DNA from 3 places in the Pararhizobium sp. DWP3-4 genome. Region 3 is predicted to be linked to each of the others. Evidence: predicted binding sites of a transcription regulator. Region 3 holds the regulator's gene; each other region holds the start of a gene.
The links. Region 3 encodes LexA, which represses DNA repair genes until DNA is damaged. Its sites were predicted from a motif close to TGTTCNNNNTGTGTTCNG; they were not measured.
Positions count from the first base shown of each region.

Region 1: a site for LexA is predicted at 2,719-2,736, ahead of dinB (DNA polymerase IV). Genes of this name have one in related genera too.
Region 2: a site for LexA is predicted at 2,156-2,173, ahead of ACP7E6_RS19595 (ImuA family protein). Genes of this name have one in related genera too.

Region 1 is NZ_JAFCXF010000010.1:157,966-163,479, forward strand. Features, by position in the region: gene ligD (DNA ligase D) at 1-2,235, opposite strand, end outside; gene ACP7E6_RS23380 (hypothetical protein) at 2,296-2,604, opposite strand; gene dinB (DNA polymerase IV) at 2,764-3,852, shown strand; gene ACP7E6_RS23390 (exonuclease domain-containing protein) at 3,856-4,641, shown strand; partial or broken gene ACP7E6_RS23395 (transposase) at 4,680-4,916, shown strand; gene ACP7E6_RS23400 (hypothetical protein) at 4,976-5,401, opposite strand.
Region 2 is NZ_JAFCXF010000007.1:242,517-248,030, forward strand. Features, by position in the region: gene ACP7E6_RS19590 (DUF6504 family protein) at 1-1,144, opposite strand, end outside; gene ACP7E6_RS19595 (ImuA family protein) at 1,185-2,135, opposite strand; gene ACP7E6_RS19600 (metallopeptidase family protein) at 2,306-2,740, shown strand; gene ACP7E6_RS19605 (DUF1737 domain-containing protein) at 2,779-2,985, opposite strand; gene ACP7E6_RS19610 (HpcH/HpaI aldolase/citrate lyase family protein) at 2,982-3,923, opposite strand; gene ACP7E6_RS19615 (hypothetical protein) at 4,085-4,324, shown strand; gene leuD (3-isopropylmalate dehydratase small subunit) at 4,442-5,047, shown strand; gene ACP7E6_RS19625 (RidA family protein) at 5,054-5,440, shown strand; gene ACP7E6_RS19630 (hypothetical protein) at 5,445-5,514, opposite strand, start outside.
Region 3 is NZ_JAFCXF010000001.1:1,048,730-1,054,243, forward strand. Features, by position in the region: gene ACP7E6_RS04970 (LysE family translocator) at 1-486, opposite strand, end outside; gene ACP7E6_RS04975 (APH(3'') family aminoglycoside O-phosphotransferase) at 570-1,358, opposite strand; tRNA gene ACP7E6_RS04980 (tRNA-Asn) at 1,740-1,814, opposite strand; gene ACP7E6_RS04985 (hypothetical protein) at 2,034-2,312, shown strand; gene lexA (transcriptional repressor LexA) at 2,847-3,557, shown strand; tRNA gene ACP7E6_RS04995 (tRNA-Cys) at 4,073-4,146, shown strand; gene ACP7E6_RS05000 (hypothetical protein) at 4,374-4,592, opposite strand; gene ACP7E6_RS05005 (LysE family translocator) at 5,048-5,514, shown strand, end outside.

The sequences.
Region 1 (5,514 bases), on a different contig from region 3:
GAAACTGACAAGGCCAAGTTCTTCCAGCCTATCGCGGATTTCGCGTGCGGCTTCGACGACCGTATCAAATGCCACATCGGGGCCGGGATCAAGGTCAAAGACCAGACGGCCCGGCACTTCCGGCTGGCCCGGTTCGCAATTCCAGGGATGCAGTTCGATCCCGCCGATCTGGGCAATGGCAGCAAGGCCTTCGACCCGGTCGATCTGAAGATAGGGTTTTTTGTCGCCGAAGACTGTCACGAGCTCCAGCAGGTTCGAGGTGCCCGGCATGGCATGGCGCTGAAAAAACTGCTCACCGCTGATGCCATCGGGGGTTCGAATAATCGAGCACGGACGGCCTTTGATATGGTCGATCAGCCAGGATCCGACGGCTTCATGGTAGCGCGCTAGATCGACTTTTGTGACCGGTTCTCCGTCACCGGCGTCAGGCCAAAGCACCTTCTCCGGGCTAGAGATCATCACCCCCATGACCTCTTCTTTTGCGCCCTTGCGGAACCGCTTGGCCGGTGGCTTGTCAGTCTCCGGATTGGGCACGTCAGCTTGTGAAGGAGACGCAGGCTCATCAGCTTCGACCTCCGCCGCCGGCTTGTCCTCCCGCAAGCCTTTGAACGCGCCTTGTCGGACCTGGCCATCGGCGGTCCAGCCGGCGAACTCAATTTCAGCCACAAGCTCCGGCCTCAGCCAGACGATATCCGCGGTCTTCTTCGGTGCGCCGAGCCCAGTGAACGGCGATTTGGCAGTTTCCATCTCCTGGAGCTTAGGTAGCAACGTTTTGACGGTTTTGGCACCGTATCCCGTGCCGACCCGCCCGACGTAGACGAAATGCTCGCCGCGATTGACGCCAACAAGCAGCGAGCGGAATTTGCCGTTGGTCTTTGCATAGGCACCGATCACCACTTCATGGCCGGCGCGGCATTTCGACTTTGCCCAGGTGTCGGTCCGGCCCGACCGGTAGGGTGCGTCAGCCTGCTTGGAGACAATGCCCTCGAGCGATAGGCGGCAGGCTGATTTCAGCACAGCGTCGCCACCCGTCTCGAAATGCTCGACGAAGCGCAGACGCGGGTCCTCCCCGGCATCGACTAACAGTGCTGCCAGACGGTCCTTGCGCTCAGCCAGAGGTAAATCCCGCAGGTCTTCCTCTCCAACGAACAGCAAATCGAATGCGAAATACACCAGATCCTCGGTTTTTCCCTCCGACAGTGCTGCCTGCAACGCGGCAAAGTCGGGTGCGCCCCGTTCATCGAGGGCGCAGATTTCGCCGTCGATGATGCACTCGGGGAGTGCCAAGGCAGCCTTGGCGATGGCAGACCATTTCGCCGTCCAGTCCAAGCCTTTGCGGGTTTTGAGCGTAACCTCACCGCCTTGGATGCGCATCTGAATGCGGTAGCCGTCGAACTTGATTTCATGGATCCAGCCGCTGGTCGATGGTGGACGCGCGAGGTTGTCGCACAGCTGTGGCGCAACGAAGTCGGGCATGGCGAATTTCTTACTGCGCGAAATGGTCGGCTTTTTCCTCGTCGCCTTAGTCTTCAGTGTGGACTTTGTACCAGTTTCGCGCTCTTCAGCCGCAAGGCCGTGATTGCTGTCCCAGACAGCGTCGGCTTCCACGGCCCCACCCTCGAGCATGAACGGCTTCGGTTTTCTCCCCTTGCCTGCAGCGATGGCTTCCATCGTCCGGCCCGATGCGACCGAAGTTTCGTTGTCGTCGAGGATTGCTGCGCCACTCTCTTCTACGGCTGCTTCATCGCGATGTTTGATCAGAAGCCAGTTGGTGCGCTTGCCACCGTCGCGGTCATGGCGCATGCGCACCAGGACGAAGCTGCCATGCAGGCGGTCGCCCTCCAAGGTAAACTTGAAATCGCCTTTGGCCAACGCTTCTTCTGGCGTTTTGTTACCCACCGGCTCCCAGTAGCCGCGATCCCACAGCATGACAGTACCACCGCCATATTGACCTTTCGGAATAGTGCCCTCGAAGTCGCCGTAGTCGAGCGGATGGTCTTCGACCTCGACGGCCAATCGCTTGTCGTGCGGATCGAGCGAGGGCCCTCTGGTTACGGCCCAGGATTTGAAAACGCCATCAAGCTCAAGCCGCAAGTCGTAGTGCAGGCGCGTGGCATCATGCTTCTGGATAACGAACCGCCGGCGGCTCGAGGCGTTGACCTTGGCTTCGCCGCTCGGCTCCTCCGTCTTCTTGAAGTCGCGCTTGGCGCGGTAAGTCGAAAGGCTGTCGGCCATTGGTGATTGTCCTCTACGCATACGAGTTCGAAGCCGAAACAGTGCCGGCTGCGAACATGCTCATCGACCAGAGACGCGGATCGCGCCAGCTTCACCTAAGCTGCGTTGGACAGCAGCGATCTGGCTGGCTGAGATGTCGGCTGAGACCTCAATCTCCCCCTCAAGTGCAGCGTCGTCGCGATCGCCGCCCTCATGGGAAACATCACCACCCGACGGCTTTGAACCGGATGTATTTTCGTCCGTCGCGGACTGGATGAAAATATCCGGTCTAGAGATGCCGTGCTGCTGAACCAAGTGTTCCACGGCAAGGTCGGCGGCTGCTCGCGTCTCGAAAATCGCCCGGATTGTCGTGGTGCTGTCGTCTGCCATGTGCCTATCTCCTGTTTCTAGCGTTATGGCAACAAACGCCGCAAACACCCTGGTGGTTGCGCGGTCCGTGCGTCCAAACAGCATTAATGTTGGATTCTTCTGCGAAAACTGCTATGTTCCCTTTTTGTTTCCATACCGATTGATTGACCCATGAGTGCAATGATGCAGACCACAGTGCGAAAAATTATCCACGTCGACATGGATGCTTTTTACGCGTCAGTCGAACAGCGGGATAACCCCGATTTGCGTGGGAAACCGCTTGCAGTAGGCGGGTCGGCTGCTCGTGGCGTGGTGGCCGCAGCCAGTTATGAGGCGCGGGTATTCGGTGTCCATTCGGCAATGCCGTCGATCACTGCCAAGCGCAAATGCCCCGACCTTATCTTTGTGTCCCCACGCTTTGATGTATACAAAGCCGTCTCCCAACAGATCCGCGGGATTTTTGCAGAATACACGCCGTTGATCGAGCCTCTCTCGCTTGACGAAGCCTATCTCGATGTGACTGAAAATCTGAAAGGCATGGAAATTGCCACCGAGATTGCGCTGGAGATCCGCGCAAAGATCAGGCAGGCGACCGGACTGAATGCGTCTGCCGGGATTTCCTACAACAAGTTCCTCGCCAAGATGGCGAGCGATCTCAACAAGCCCAATGGCCAGGCAGTAATTACCCCGAAGAACGGACCGGGCTTTGTGGAGTCCCTGCCGGTCAAAAAATTTCATGGGGTAGGTCCGGCTACAACCGAACGCATGAGGAAATACGGGATCGAGACCGGCGCCGATCTCAAGAATAAGTCGCTGCAGTTCCTCACCGAGCACTTCGGCAAGTCGGGTCCCTATTTTTACGGCATTGCCCGCGGTGTCGACCAACGCCAGGTCCGCTCGGATCGGATCCGAAAATCCGTAGGTGCCGAGGACACGTTCGCCCAAGACATCAACAACCTCGATCTGGCCAAGGCCGAGTTAGCGGCGCTTGCAGAGAAAGTCTGGCGCTACTGCGATACGAACCGCATCGCGGGCAAGACCGTGACCGTGAAGATCAAATATTCCGATTTCACCCAGGCAACGCGAAGCCGGTCGGTCGCGTTACCCTTTGCAGGGATGCACGAGCTTCTCGAAGCCGCGTCTGGCCTGCTGGCGACTGTTTTTCCGTTCAAGCGATCGGTTCGACTGCTTGGGGTCACTCTTTCCTCGCTGACCAACAACGAAATTGCCGTGGCCGAGAGATCACCGCAGCTCGGTCTCGATTTCTGAGCAGTGCCCGGTTTTGAAAGGCAGGTAGGCATCGCCGAATTTTCTAACGCAAGAGTTCGCGTCATCGATCTGGAGACCGGTGGTAATGGACCGAACGACGTCTGCGAGATCGGATGGCAGGACGTCATCGCCGATGAGGACGGCGGTTGGCAGGTAACAGATGAGCGCGGCGCGCTGCTCATCAATCCCGGGCGATTGATCTCGCCGGACACGATGGCGGTGCATCATATTCTAGACGCAGACGTGGCGGACGCACCCTACTGGAAACAGGTTGCCTCCCGCATTCTTCGTCCGGCAGGGCGCATCGATGCGTTGGCGGCCCACCGTGCATCCTTCGAGCAGCGGTACTGCACCCCGCGCTTTACCGGAGGCACTCCTTGGATCTGCACCTGGAAATGTGCGATGCGTGTATGGCCGGAACTTCCGCGCTTCTCCAACCAGATGCTTCGCTACCAACGCATGCCACAAGGTCTGAACCACGAGACTGGATTGCCCGCTCACCGCGCAATGCCGGACGCCTATGTCACGGCCCATCATCTGCGGGATCTTCTCAACAGAGAATCGCTAGAAAACCTTTTGGCGTGGAGCAATGAGCCCGGCCTTTTGCCCCGCGTTCCATCCGGTCCGGATCGCGGCAAGGGTTGGGATCGCCTGAGCGATACGACGCTGCGAGAATTCATTCATGATCGGGATGTCGAAATCTGGTTTAGCGCACAAACCGAACTGACGCGGCGTGGAGACCCTGACCAGCCTCAGCTCAGCGAACCAGTGCAACGGACACTTCTGTGATGTGACCAATGCTTCGGATACTGCCACATAATCTTTCGCCTGGTGTCGGACCTATCGTCTCGCTCGCCTATGTCCCGACAGTCGATATTCCCAGTCGATTCCGCCATTCGCGATCGGTCGGAGCCGTGCTTGGGCTCACACCCGTACTTAATCAATCAGGTGAAGTCAGCCGAGTTGGCCATGTTTCTCACCGCGGAGATGCGATGATGCGAACGCTGCTGTACGAGGCCGCCCAGTCGATGATGACCCGTGTGGTGAAGTGGTGTTGGCTGCAAGTCAATTCGGCTTCGGGCCTATTACAAGCCCCCCACCCTAAGTTCAAATGCCTACGCGGTCAGTTATCGCGGGAAATCTGGGCGTTCTTTCGCTCCCATGGGCTGAACCCGGCTTTCTCCCGCTCGATGTTAACGTCAGCCAGACATGTGGCCATCAAAACATCTTTCACGACAATTGCTGGGGGAACGCGCCAATCGGCCGTGTAGTTTTTGTAATGGGTATTCACAAGGTCCACGAGCATGGTGGCGCTGATTCCCCGCTCTCTAATGCACTTGATAACCCCCGTGCGTTGGGCTTTCATCCACGGCGGCTCTCCGGGGGTGGATGTTCCCGCCCAGTCATCGATCACGCCAACCAAATAGGCCTGTTGGACCTCTGGAGGGCCCTTTTTCCAACTCGCATAGTTGGCAACGAACATCGCGTGCGCGAGGGACGGTGCGATAACAGACAAAATCAACGCAAGCTTAAAAAATGGCCGGATCACGAAAGCACCTCTATCGATGAGCTGCAGGTTACCAGAGAGCGCCAAGCCACGCCAGATATTGGCCGTGACTACGGGAGACCACCAGCCTTAGAGAATTTGGAACCGAAGTCTAA
Region 2 (5,514 bases), on a different contig from region 3:
GCAAGGGGCGAACGGAGGGCAGGGCGGCGGCGGGCATATCAAGCCTCTGCTGCGCAGAGAGCCCGGCGATATCGGCAATCGGAGAAAAGCCCGCCGCCCTTTCGGGCACATGGCTTTCCTGCAGCACCAGCACGGACAGGCTCTCCGGCCCGAAGCGCGCCATGACCCGATCGGCAAAGGCCGACAGGGAGCGGGTCTGATCCGATCTCCCGGAAAAATCTTCCTGGATGGCAACATAGCGTTCCGTCTTCAGCACGCAGAGACGAAGGATTTCGAAACCGTAGCCGGCATCGAGATCGTCGTGAATGGCCTGAAGACGCTCGCGGTACAGCGCGGCGATGCGCTCGGGATCTTTCGATGCAGCCGACGTAGCGGCCCGAATGCGGAAGACCTTGCCATCCACACGGAAGAGCACGAGTTCGAACAGGCGGCCCCCTTCCTCGCGTTCTTCCAAGCTCTGCCGCAGGCTCTTGGCAAGCTGCAATGTCAGGCCGAGAATATCGTCCTCATCCTGAATGGGAGAGGCAAGGCGCCGCTCCGCCGACAGGCTGGCCACCGGAAGGCGTGGAGAAAGCGGCTCGTCTTCGAATCCAAGAGCCTGATCGAGGCGTAGAAGCACCGACGGGCCGAACCGGCGGGCTAAAGGCGCCCGCGGCAGAGGAATGAGATCGCCGACCGTTTTCAGACCGACGCGCGCCAGCGTCTCGATCGTTTCTAGGGGAAGCCTGAGTGCCGCAAGGGGCAGGCAAGACAGGACGTCTTCGGCATCCTGAGGCCCGGCAATTTCCCCCGGCCGGTAGCGCGCCATCGCCCAGGAAAGGCCCGCTGAAGAGGAAATTGCACCACGTGCCTCGATGCCCAGGCGAAAAAGCCGGGAGAGGATGTCGGTCAGAAGCGATTGTTCGCTGCCATGCAGATGGACGCAACCGCTGATGTCCAGATAGAGCCCGTTCGCTCCATCCATCGCCACAAGCGGCGTATAGCGGTCGCACCAGTCGGCAAGCGATGTCAACAGACCCTTGTCGGCAGCAGGATCGGCTGGAATGATCTCGATGCCTGGAAGCATGGCGCGCGCCTCCGCCAGACCCTGTCCGCGTTTCAACCCGGCCTTTTCACCGCAGATATCAAGGGCTGCAATGCGCATGGCATTCTGGATACGGTCGACAAAAACCAGCGGCGGAAAATCAGGACGCTTTCTGGAAAGCCATGACACGCCCCATTTCATCCGCGCCACCCGGTCCGCCGGCAGATGCGGGAAGTTCAGCGACAGAATGCGCTGGCTGGCGTTTTGCAGCAGAAGCGGCTGTCTCTGGGACGAGATCTCGGAAACGGCGGGCATGGGAACTCCATTCCATCAAAAGCTCAAGAGGTGCAAAGGCCCTGCTTTTCTCAACGGCGACCCGGAAGACCGGATTGCCGATGCTGCCGGCCAGCATCGATCCATCCGGAAGCGGCCGCCCAGCGGCGGGGGCAGGGGCAACACGGAACCGGAAGATGGCACTGCTCGCCTCTTCCTCACCCGCCTGCCGCAGAAGAAAAATCGGCACTTTGCCTGTTCGCGCTCGCATATGCAGGCGGCGGCTTTCGTTCAGGCCGAACTGGGCCGGGTTTCCCCGGATTTCCAGAATGATAGCCGTAAAGACCGGGACCGAGAGCGCCGCTTCAGCAATCCAGAGCGCATCGGCGACAGTTCGGGGGCTGCTGAAGATGCAACGGCCAGTATCCAGCCCATAGGCCTGCAGCCCACGGCCATAGGGAGGACCGGCTTCAGACGCAGTCATTCCCTGACCGATCCAAAGAACGGGCGAGACTGCCTGTCCGCGATCTTGGCAAAGCACCGCCAATGCGAGAACAAAACCCATCGCAGCACCTGCATCCCGGGTTTCCGCGGTACGGATTTCTGTGAGCCCGCCAAGCGGCAAACCGCCTTGGAGGATATCGTCGAGTGCGGCGATACCGAGGGGAAGAACCTGCCTGGAAACGCCTGCATCCTCGTTGCCGATCTTCTGCTCGAAGCCCGCCGGAGCGCCCTTCCTGGCCGCTTTCAGGAGCCCGGGGACGTTTTCATTTTCCAGCCTTGCGATCTCTTCGCGGAGCGCAGAAAGACGCTCGCGCGTCATGGGCGTCTGCACCATGACGTCACTCCAATTCAAATTGTTCCTGTTATGTTCTTATAGATTCCAGAGCTTCAAAGAAGAGTCAACGGGATTCTCTAAGAATTTATTCCTTGACAGGGTCCAACCAAATTCAACCCTCGAAAAACGCTGGGGAAATGGCTATATCAGGGGGCAAGCAAGGAGTGCCCATGGCCCGCATAGACCAGAGCGACGATTGGCGGGAACGCCACGCGCCGACAATCAGCACATTCGAATCCCTGGCACTGGAGGCTTACAGCCACCTGCCGGACGAATTCCGGGCGCTGGCGACCGATCTGACCATCGAGATCGACGATTTTCCGGATGAGGACGTTTTCGAGGACATGGCGCTGGAAACGCCGTTTGATCTGCTCGGACTGTTCGAGGGACGCGGCATCGGCGAGCGTTTCACCATGGAAACCGGCGAGATGCCGAACCGGATCATTCTCTACCGCCGGCCGATTCTCGATTATTGGGCTGAGAACGAGGAGACGCTGGGCGACATCATCACCCATGTGCTGATCCACGAGATCGGCCATCATTTCGGCCTGTCGGACGACGACATGGAGCGGATCGAGGAAAGCGTCGAGCATGTGGGCGGCTGAGACGGATTTAACCGTCCCAGCCATTCAGTCCATCGGGGTCAGTGTTCGGAGAGCTTGGTGTCGGAGGTGTATTCCTTGCCTTCGACATCCTTGACGACAGCCTGGCCGCACATCATTGCCCGCGTTTCCTGGTTCCAGGCATAGGTCGGCGAACCGTAGAGGTCCCAGCCCTTGTTGAGAGCGGCCGTGACCTTGTGGCAGAAGGTGGCGTCGTCGATGGCAGTCAGCAGGCGATAAAGTTTCAAGGGTTTTTTCCTTTTTGGTTGATGGTATCGGCCTTGGCGGCGAGCCGCAGAGCTTGATCGAGGTGGAGACGCTCGACCATCTGGCCGTTGAGATTGATGACGGCTTTATCGGCATTTTCCGGCAGCGCAAAGGCATCGATGATCGACCGGGCGTCAGCAAGGGCGGCGTCGGCGACACCGAAGGCGCCGTTGGCCGGGCCGATCTGGGCCGGGTGGATCAGCATTTTGCCATCGAAGCCCATGTCGCGGCCCTCAGCGCATTCCGCCGCGAAACCCGCATCATCCCGGAAATCGTTGAAGACGGCGTCGATGATATCGAGGCCGCAGCTGCGGGCGGCGAGCAGGATCTGCATCAGCCAGGCAATCAGATAGGTGCGGCCGGGCAGGGCGGCCACGCCGGTATCCTTGCGCAGATCGTTCAGCCCCGGCACGAAACAATCAAGCCTGCCGCCGGAGGTTCTTCCGGTTTCGGCAATCGCCGCCGCATTGAGCACGCCGCGCGGGGTTTCGATCATCGCCCAGAGACGTACGTTGTCCGGGGCATCGTTTTCCGAAAGGAAATCAACGACCGCCTGGATATCCTGCGGGCTTTCGACCTTCGGCAAAAGGATGGCATCGGGCGACAGCGTCAGGGCGAAGGCCAGATCTTTCTCGCCGAACGGTGTCTTCAGATCGTTGATGCGGATGATCACTTCGATATCGCTGCGGCGCTGCCGCTGCAGATGATCGGCCAGCGTCTGGCGGGCGGCAACCTTGTTGTCGACGGAGACTGCATCTTCGAGATCGTAGATCACCGCATCGCAGGCAAGACTGGCGATCTTGGCAAGGGCGCGGGCATTGTCGGCGGGTACGCACAGAACCGAGCGGCGCAGACGGGCCGGGTGGCGGTCGCCAGAGGACGATGCCGAAAAGGGTGCGGAGGTTTCGGACGGCATCATGCTCTACTCTCTGATGCAGGCGAGTTCAGGGGTGCAGGCGAGTTCATGCGGCTTTTGTGCCCGGCTTTCGCCATTTTCGCAAGGCAGACCTGTGATACGGAAGTAGGTCTTGCAACGCGGCGCGGGCGAACCCACATCTCAGGCAACGAAAGGTGACGACAATGCAAAGCATACGCTCTCTCCTCCTGACAATCGCAGGCATCGCTTTCACGCTGATGGCCTTCGTGTTTACCGCCTCGCTCGGCCTTGCCCTGATCGGCATCGCCTCGGTGGTGATGATCAGCATGACGATTGCCGCGCGGCTTGCGCCCAAGCCGGTGCGCGCCACCGTCAACCGCAACCGCCAGCAGCGCGAACCGCGCATCTGGAACGACGGCCGCGGCACGATCATCGATCTCTGAGGCCGGTTTGCGGGCTTTCCCGCAGCGCGCAACAAGATTCTCCTTCATTTCGGCGTGAAATTGCTCTACACGCTGGGCGGAAATTCTTCCGCCCCGTTGAAATCGAAGGCCATTGCCATGGACAAGTTCGTCAAGCTCACCGGCGTTGCCGCGCCGCTCCCCGTCGTCAATATCGACACGGACATGATCATTCCGAAGGATTACCTGAAGACGATCAAGCGCACCGGTCTCGGCATCGGGCTTTTCGCCGAAGCGCGCTATCATGAAGACGGCACGGTCAACGAGGATTTCGTTCTCAACAAGCCCGCCTACCAGAATGCCAATATCCTGGTTGCCGGCGACAATTTCGGCTGTGGCTCGTCGCGCGAGCATGCCCCGTGGGCGCTGCTCGACTTCGGCATCCGCTGCGTCATTTCGACCTCGTTTGCCGACATCTTCTACAATAACTGTTTCAAGAACGGCATCCTGCCGGTCGTGGTTTCGCCGGAAGACCTGGAAAAGCTGATGGATGACGCCTCGCGCGGCTCCAACGCCATCCTGACGGTCGATCTGGAAAACCAGGAAATCACCGGCCCGGACGGCGGCAAGATCACCTTCGAACTCGACGCGTTCCGCCGCCACTGCATGCTGAACGGCCTCGACGATATCGGCCTGACGCTGGAAAAGGCAACGGCGATCGACACGTTCGAAAAGGCCAATGCCGCCTCGCATCCCTGGGCCTGACCCGGAATGCCCAGCCCGCGAAAACTGATCTCTTCCGGCTCGCCGTTTGAAAAGACGGCGGGTTATTCGCGGGCTGTCGTGCAGGGCGACTGGTGCTTCGTTTCCGGTACCACCGGCTACGATTACCAGACGATGACCATGCCGCAGACGGTGGAAGAGCAGACCCGCAATTGCCTGAAGACGATCGAGGCGGCGCTGACCGGCGCCGGATTCTCGCTCAAGGATGCGGTGCGCAATCACTATTACGTCACCGATGCCGCCTTTGCCGATCTCGTCTTCCCGATCCTCGGCGAAGCCTTCGGCGACATCCGCCCGGCCGCAACGATGGTGGTCTGCGACCTTATCCGCCCGGAAATGCTGATCGAGATCGAAGTCACCGCCTTCAAGGGCTGACACGTCAGCTCTCGACAAAGGGTGGCCCCAAAGGCTCTATTAGGCCCGCTTTTGCCAGTTCCGCGTGAAAATAG
Region 3 (5,514 bases):
AAACATCAGGTTGACGATCGTTCCAAGGATTGCCAGCTGCAGCCAGACCGGGAAGGCGGCCGACGCATCGACGAATTGCGGCAGGAAAGCCACGAAGAAAATCGCCGTCTTGGGATTGAGGACCTCGACGGTAACGCTCTCGAAGAATGCGCGGCGCCCGGATTTCGGCGCGGTGCCGGGCAGGGTGGTGTCGCCCTCAACCTTGGAACGGAAAAGAGAAATGCCGAGCCAGATCAGATAGGCCGCACCGGCAAACTTGACGATCATGTACAGCGTCGGCACGGCATGAAACAGGATCGACAGACCTGCAGCCGCAGCAATGACATGGAAGTAGCCACCGAGGTGAATACCAAGCGTGGCCATCAGCCCGGACCAGCGACCACGCGCAATCGTCTGGGCCGCCGCATAGAGCATGGCCGGACCGGGAATATAGGCAAAGACCGCCGTGGTGGCGATGAAGGCGATAAGCAACTCGATCGACGGCATTGTCCGCTCCTGTCGTGGGTCCTGATTGTGACCTGATCTATACAACAGGATTTTCAGAAAGTCGCGCGTACGTTGCGCTGAGCCTAGCCCCAGGTGAGCGGGTCGAGACGCAGATAGAAATCGAGCCGCGCTTTGTCCGCAGTCGCGATCGCGTGTATGTCGAACAGACGAGTTTGCGCAGTCCGCACTTCTTCAGCGATGCGCCATGTCTCGCGGGTATTGCCGACAAGCAATGCAAAGTCGACGTAGCGATCCGCCGCGCCCAACCGTCCGAGATCGATCAATCCGGTGCAGCGAAGCGTTTCCGGATCGATCATGAAGTTCGGCATGCAGGCATCACCATGGCAAACGACACGGTCAAGGCTTTCCTGCGCCAACCGCTCGGACAATTCTGCCCTTACCCGGTCAAGCAGGGTCTGCGGCGGTGTGTTGTGATCATCCGGATCGAGAAAATCCGGATTGACGCCGCCACGTCCAACCACGTCGGCCGCCCGGTCGAACATGGTTTGGAGGCTGCGTTCAAACGGGCAATCGTTTACCGGAATGGCATGCAGATCGCGTACCATTGCCGCAATAGAAGGCCATGCCCGGATCAGCTCCGTCGCTTCGAGCTGATCTGCCGGAATGCCAGGTACCGCACTTGTCACAAGGCATGCGACACCGTCCGACACCTGCCAATCGAGAACTGTTGGAGATCCGATCCTGAAGGGGGACAGCCATGCAGTCCGCCGCCGCTCGGCATCCAGCAGCGCCACGCCGCTGCCGGTAGACACTTTGGCGTAAGCGCTGCCATCGATACGCCGAAACAGCGCATCTCCCGATTCGCCGTGACGATAGGCAGTCCACTGGCTTCCCAGAGAAAATCCTGGCAACCGGGCCGTACCGGATCGAAAGTCAGTCACGTATCATCCCCCACGGCCTGTTTAGCGAAGGCGAATTGCGCCCCCGCACCACATAGATTTTGGCAACCGCAATTTCACCGTCACTGAACAGAAAGCCGGGTTTTTGCGCGGTTTCTTTTTGCTGACAAAGGTCGAAGGGCGCGGGGACTTCTGCCAAACCGGTGCATTCGTGAAGCTGAGATTCGACACAACACCGCGACCTTTGCATTGCTGTTGATGATCGAAGGGCTAGGTGCCCCGCTGGTGGCGATGACCGATGATACCGCAAACTACCATGCCACGCCGGTTACCGGCCGACCCATTCGCCTCGAATCAAAAAGGCCTTGCTTTTTCAGCAAGGCCTTTGAAAACTGGCTCCCCGGGCCGGATTCGAACCGGCGACCTGTCGATTAACAGTCGAATGCTCTACCGCTGAGCTACCAGGGATCATCTGCGGCGGTATGTCCTGCAGAAGTGAGGCTGCTAATACAAATGCTTTTCCGATTTGCCAAGCGGTTTTTCAAAAAAAACGCACAATCTTGTCAGACTGTGGAGAACTTCCCATCTGTGGGAGGCAGCGCATTCCGGCTGCCTGCGAGCCAAACCCTTGGCATTGCGGGACTGTAGCATAACGGGCACGCGCTTTACGCTTGATAGGTGGAATATATGGCAGAACCGCAAAAAACGAAAAAATTCGGCATCGACGCGCGAACGCATGAACTGGTCATTGGTTCATGGCGGATGCGGCTGCCGCAATCGCGTCTATTGCGCATCACCATCGGCGGCACGTTGATTTTTGGCGGCATCCTCGGGTTTCTGCCGGTCCTCGGATTCTGGATGGTGCCGCTGGGGTTCCTTGTCCTGTCGCATGATCTCGCCTTCGTCAGGCGCCGGCGACGCAGGCTATCGGTGTGGTGGGCGCGAAAATGGCAAGCGTCCAATTAGAACACCGTAACAGCTGCTGTTTCAGGACATCATGCTAGGGGGTGTCGATCGTTCCTTGATTGGGCCGCGTCGCCACACCGGCTGCCGGGGCATTCTCCTGGACTCGGGGTCGCGGCATTAACCTCTGTGCTCTTGCTAAACATTCCCGCACCTCAAAGCCAGCAACACCAGCCGCCCAAGAAATCCTGACATGCCTTTTGGCATTTAGCTGTGCGGTTCGGTTTGTCTTTTCCGGCGAAAACGACATTGCCACGCTCATCGACATGCCGTGCCATTACATCCATCAGTCTTTTTTGGAGCCACGGTCCTTACAAACGAACCGCTCCAGGTTGTGCAGAGGTTCTGTAATACGGCCCACTTCTGCGCGAGCGGGAATACTCCGGTGAAAACAGTAGGATGAAAGGACCCGATCCGATCGTTTGTGTCGCCATGTGCCCTTTGAAAACATTCGATGATTTTTAAGCACTTGCGGAACACATATGGAACAGATAATGTTCGTTCTTGATTTGTTTCTCGATTCTGGAGTGATCGTTCATGCTGACCCGCAAGCAACAGGAACTGCTTCTGTTCATTCACGAAAGAATGAAAGAGTCGGGTGTGCCTCCATCGTTCGATGAAATGAAGGATGCGCTGGATCTGGCCTCAAAATCCGGCATTCACCGGCTGATCACAGCGCTTGAGGAGAGGGGGTTTATCCGCCGCCTTCCCAACCGTGCGCGTGCACTGGAGGTGATCAAGTTGCCGGAGGCCTATTCGATGAGCCTCCAACCCAAGCGGGGCTTTTCACCGAGCATCATTCAGGGCAGTCTTGGCGTGCAACCGGCCCCTGCAGCTCCCGCCAAAGCCGCCGCAAACAGCGATACGGTCTCGATACCGGTGATGGGCAGGATTGCCGCCGGTGTGCCGATCTCGGCGATCCAGAACAACACGCATGATATTTCCGTGCCCCTCGAGATGGTCGGCGCAGGCGAGCATTATGCACTTGAAGTACGCGGCGATTCGATGATCGAGGCAGGTATTCTGGATGGCGACACGGTCATCATCCGCAACACGAACAGCGCCAGCCCGGGCGAAATCGTCGTCGCTTTGGTTGATGACGAGGAAGCGACGCTGAAGCGTTTTCGACGGAAAGGGGCGTCGATCGCACTGGAGGCCGCCAACCCTGCCTACGAAACCCGCATCTTCGGGCCTGACCGGGTCAAGATACAGGGGAAACTTGTCGGACTGATCCGCCGTTACCATTGAACGGACCACGTCTTCTGCCCGCATGATCAGGTGATAACCGAGCGATGCGCACTGCAACGCAAAAAAACTCGAATGACGATGGAAAACGGCCGCAGAGCTCGGAGCGACAAGGCGTTGGCGATGCGTTGGATTTGAGATCACGTCTTCTCAGCGCTGCTTTCAAACTTGGTACTTGGCAGGACTTGGTTTCAGCCAAGTCAACCAGCGGCGGGGCCGCTCCATCATTCAACACGGCGGAGATGGCGCCTGACTATGGGGCGACTTTCGAAACCCGCCTTCCATTCCCTTCGGTAATGCACCAATCGATCAGGGCAGGGGCGTTGCGAATTTTCATCGGCTGCTGTGATCTCGTTCCGGTTTGTCGGAGGCCAACTTAAGCGTCGCCTCAGGGTTGTGACGACAGATCGGAAATATCATTTCGGAACTGGCCAAGAGCGTTTTTGAGAAATATCCTCTTGCGATTTGTCTAGGATCATTCTAAACCGCCGCCACAGTTCGACTATTTGAACTCGTGAGGCCTCGTGGCGGAGTGGTGACGCAGAGGACTGCAAATCCTTGCACCCCGGTTCAATTCCGGGCGAGGCCTCCAAATTTCCCACAGATGTCAGTCTCAGGCGGAAACGAGCAACGGCGTTGCCGTTTCGACCAAGGTCGATTACGGCGCGAGCAAATCCTTCCACGCGATTTTTTCAGGCAGAACCTCTGGACCGTTGTTTTAATCCGGCACTCTTGATCAGGAAGAGACAAGCAGTCGGCAACAATGGATGGGCGTTCCGCGTCCACCGTTGCGGTCGGGATATCACGGACCGGGGCTAATCAATGATAATAGAAGCAGGCGCAATCGGCCTTGCTGTCATCCGGTTTCGTCCAGACGCGTACCGCCAGTTTTTTGGCTGCACCTGTTTCGTCCAGCCGAAGTCCGAGCAGTGACACGGCCGCAAGCTTCGGGTTGACCGCATCGATCTCGATGGTGGATCCGACCTGATGGACGCCCTGCTTCGGGGTCCAAGTGAAAAACTGCACGCTGTAATGCATTGCATTCTCCTTCGCCGGCTTGCAGCACATACGTTCAAGTGGGGAACAGACGCTGCAACACGCTGGTCACGGGCGCTCCACTGCTGAATGCGTACTCAATGCGTAGGAGTGACGATAACATAATTTGGCAGCCGGGGAAACAATCTCGCCATAATATGCACCGAACGATCACTGCTCATCATCCATCCGCACGGCATGCATCGCCTGTGAAATGCGCATGACGCATTTTGATGCTGCGGCCCCCAATGATCACCAGCAATGGCGGTAACCCGCCGTTAACGCTGGTGGCAGTTCGACTGCCTGTTCATGCCGAAATACGGCACCTGCCGTATGTCTCTTGCACCCCTCCTGCGTGCATTTCTCCCGGCGTCGATGACAGAATCGCGGCTTGACCGGGATGGCTTCATCAACGCCGTTCTGAACAAGGGGCGGCGCTACCGGTTGGAGGAGCCGCTATGTTGCCACTGGAACAGTTGATGCCGTTCGCCTTTGCGACTCTGATTTTCGCTTGCATGCCAGGCCCTGCCATTCTCTACATGACGGCACAGACACTGGCGCACGGGCCGCGGGCCGGATTGATGGCGGCCTTCGGTATTCATCTGGGCTGCTACGTTCATATCGTCGCGACAGCATTGGGTTTGGCGGCGATTCTCGACCAAGCGCCCGCCGTTTACAATGTCATCAAATTCGCCGGCGCCGCCTATCTCGTGTGGTTGGGTGTCACCATGTTTCTTGGCCGCCGGCGGGACGGCGAAAAAATTGCCAACGCAGCGCCCGGCGTTCTGCGTGACAGTATCGTCGTCGAGGTCCTCAATCCCAAGACCGCGCTGTTTTTTCTGACCTTCCTGCCGCAATTCATCGACCCGGCACCCGGCACACCTGTGTGGCTGCAGTTTCTCATCCTTGGTCTGATCGTCAATCT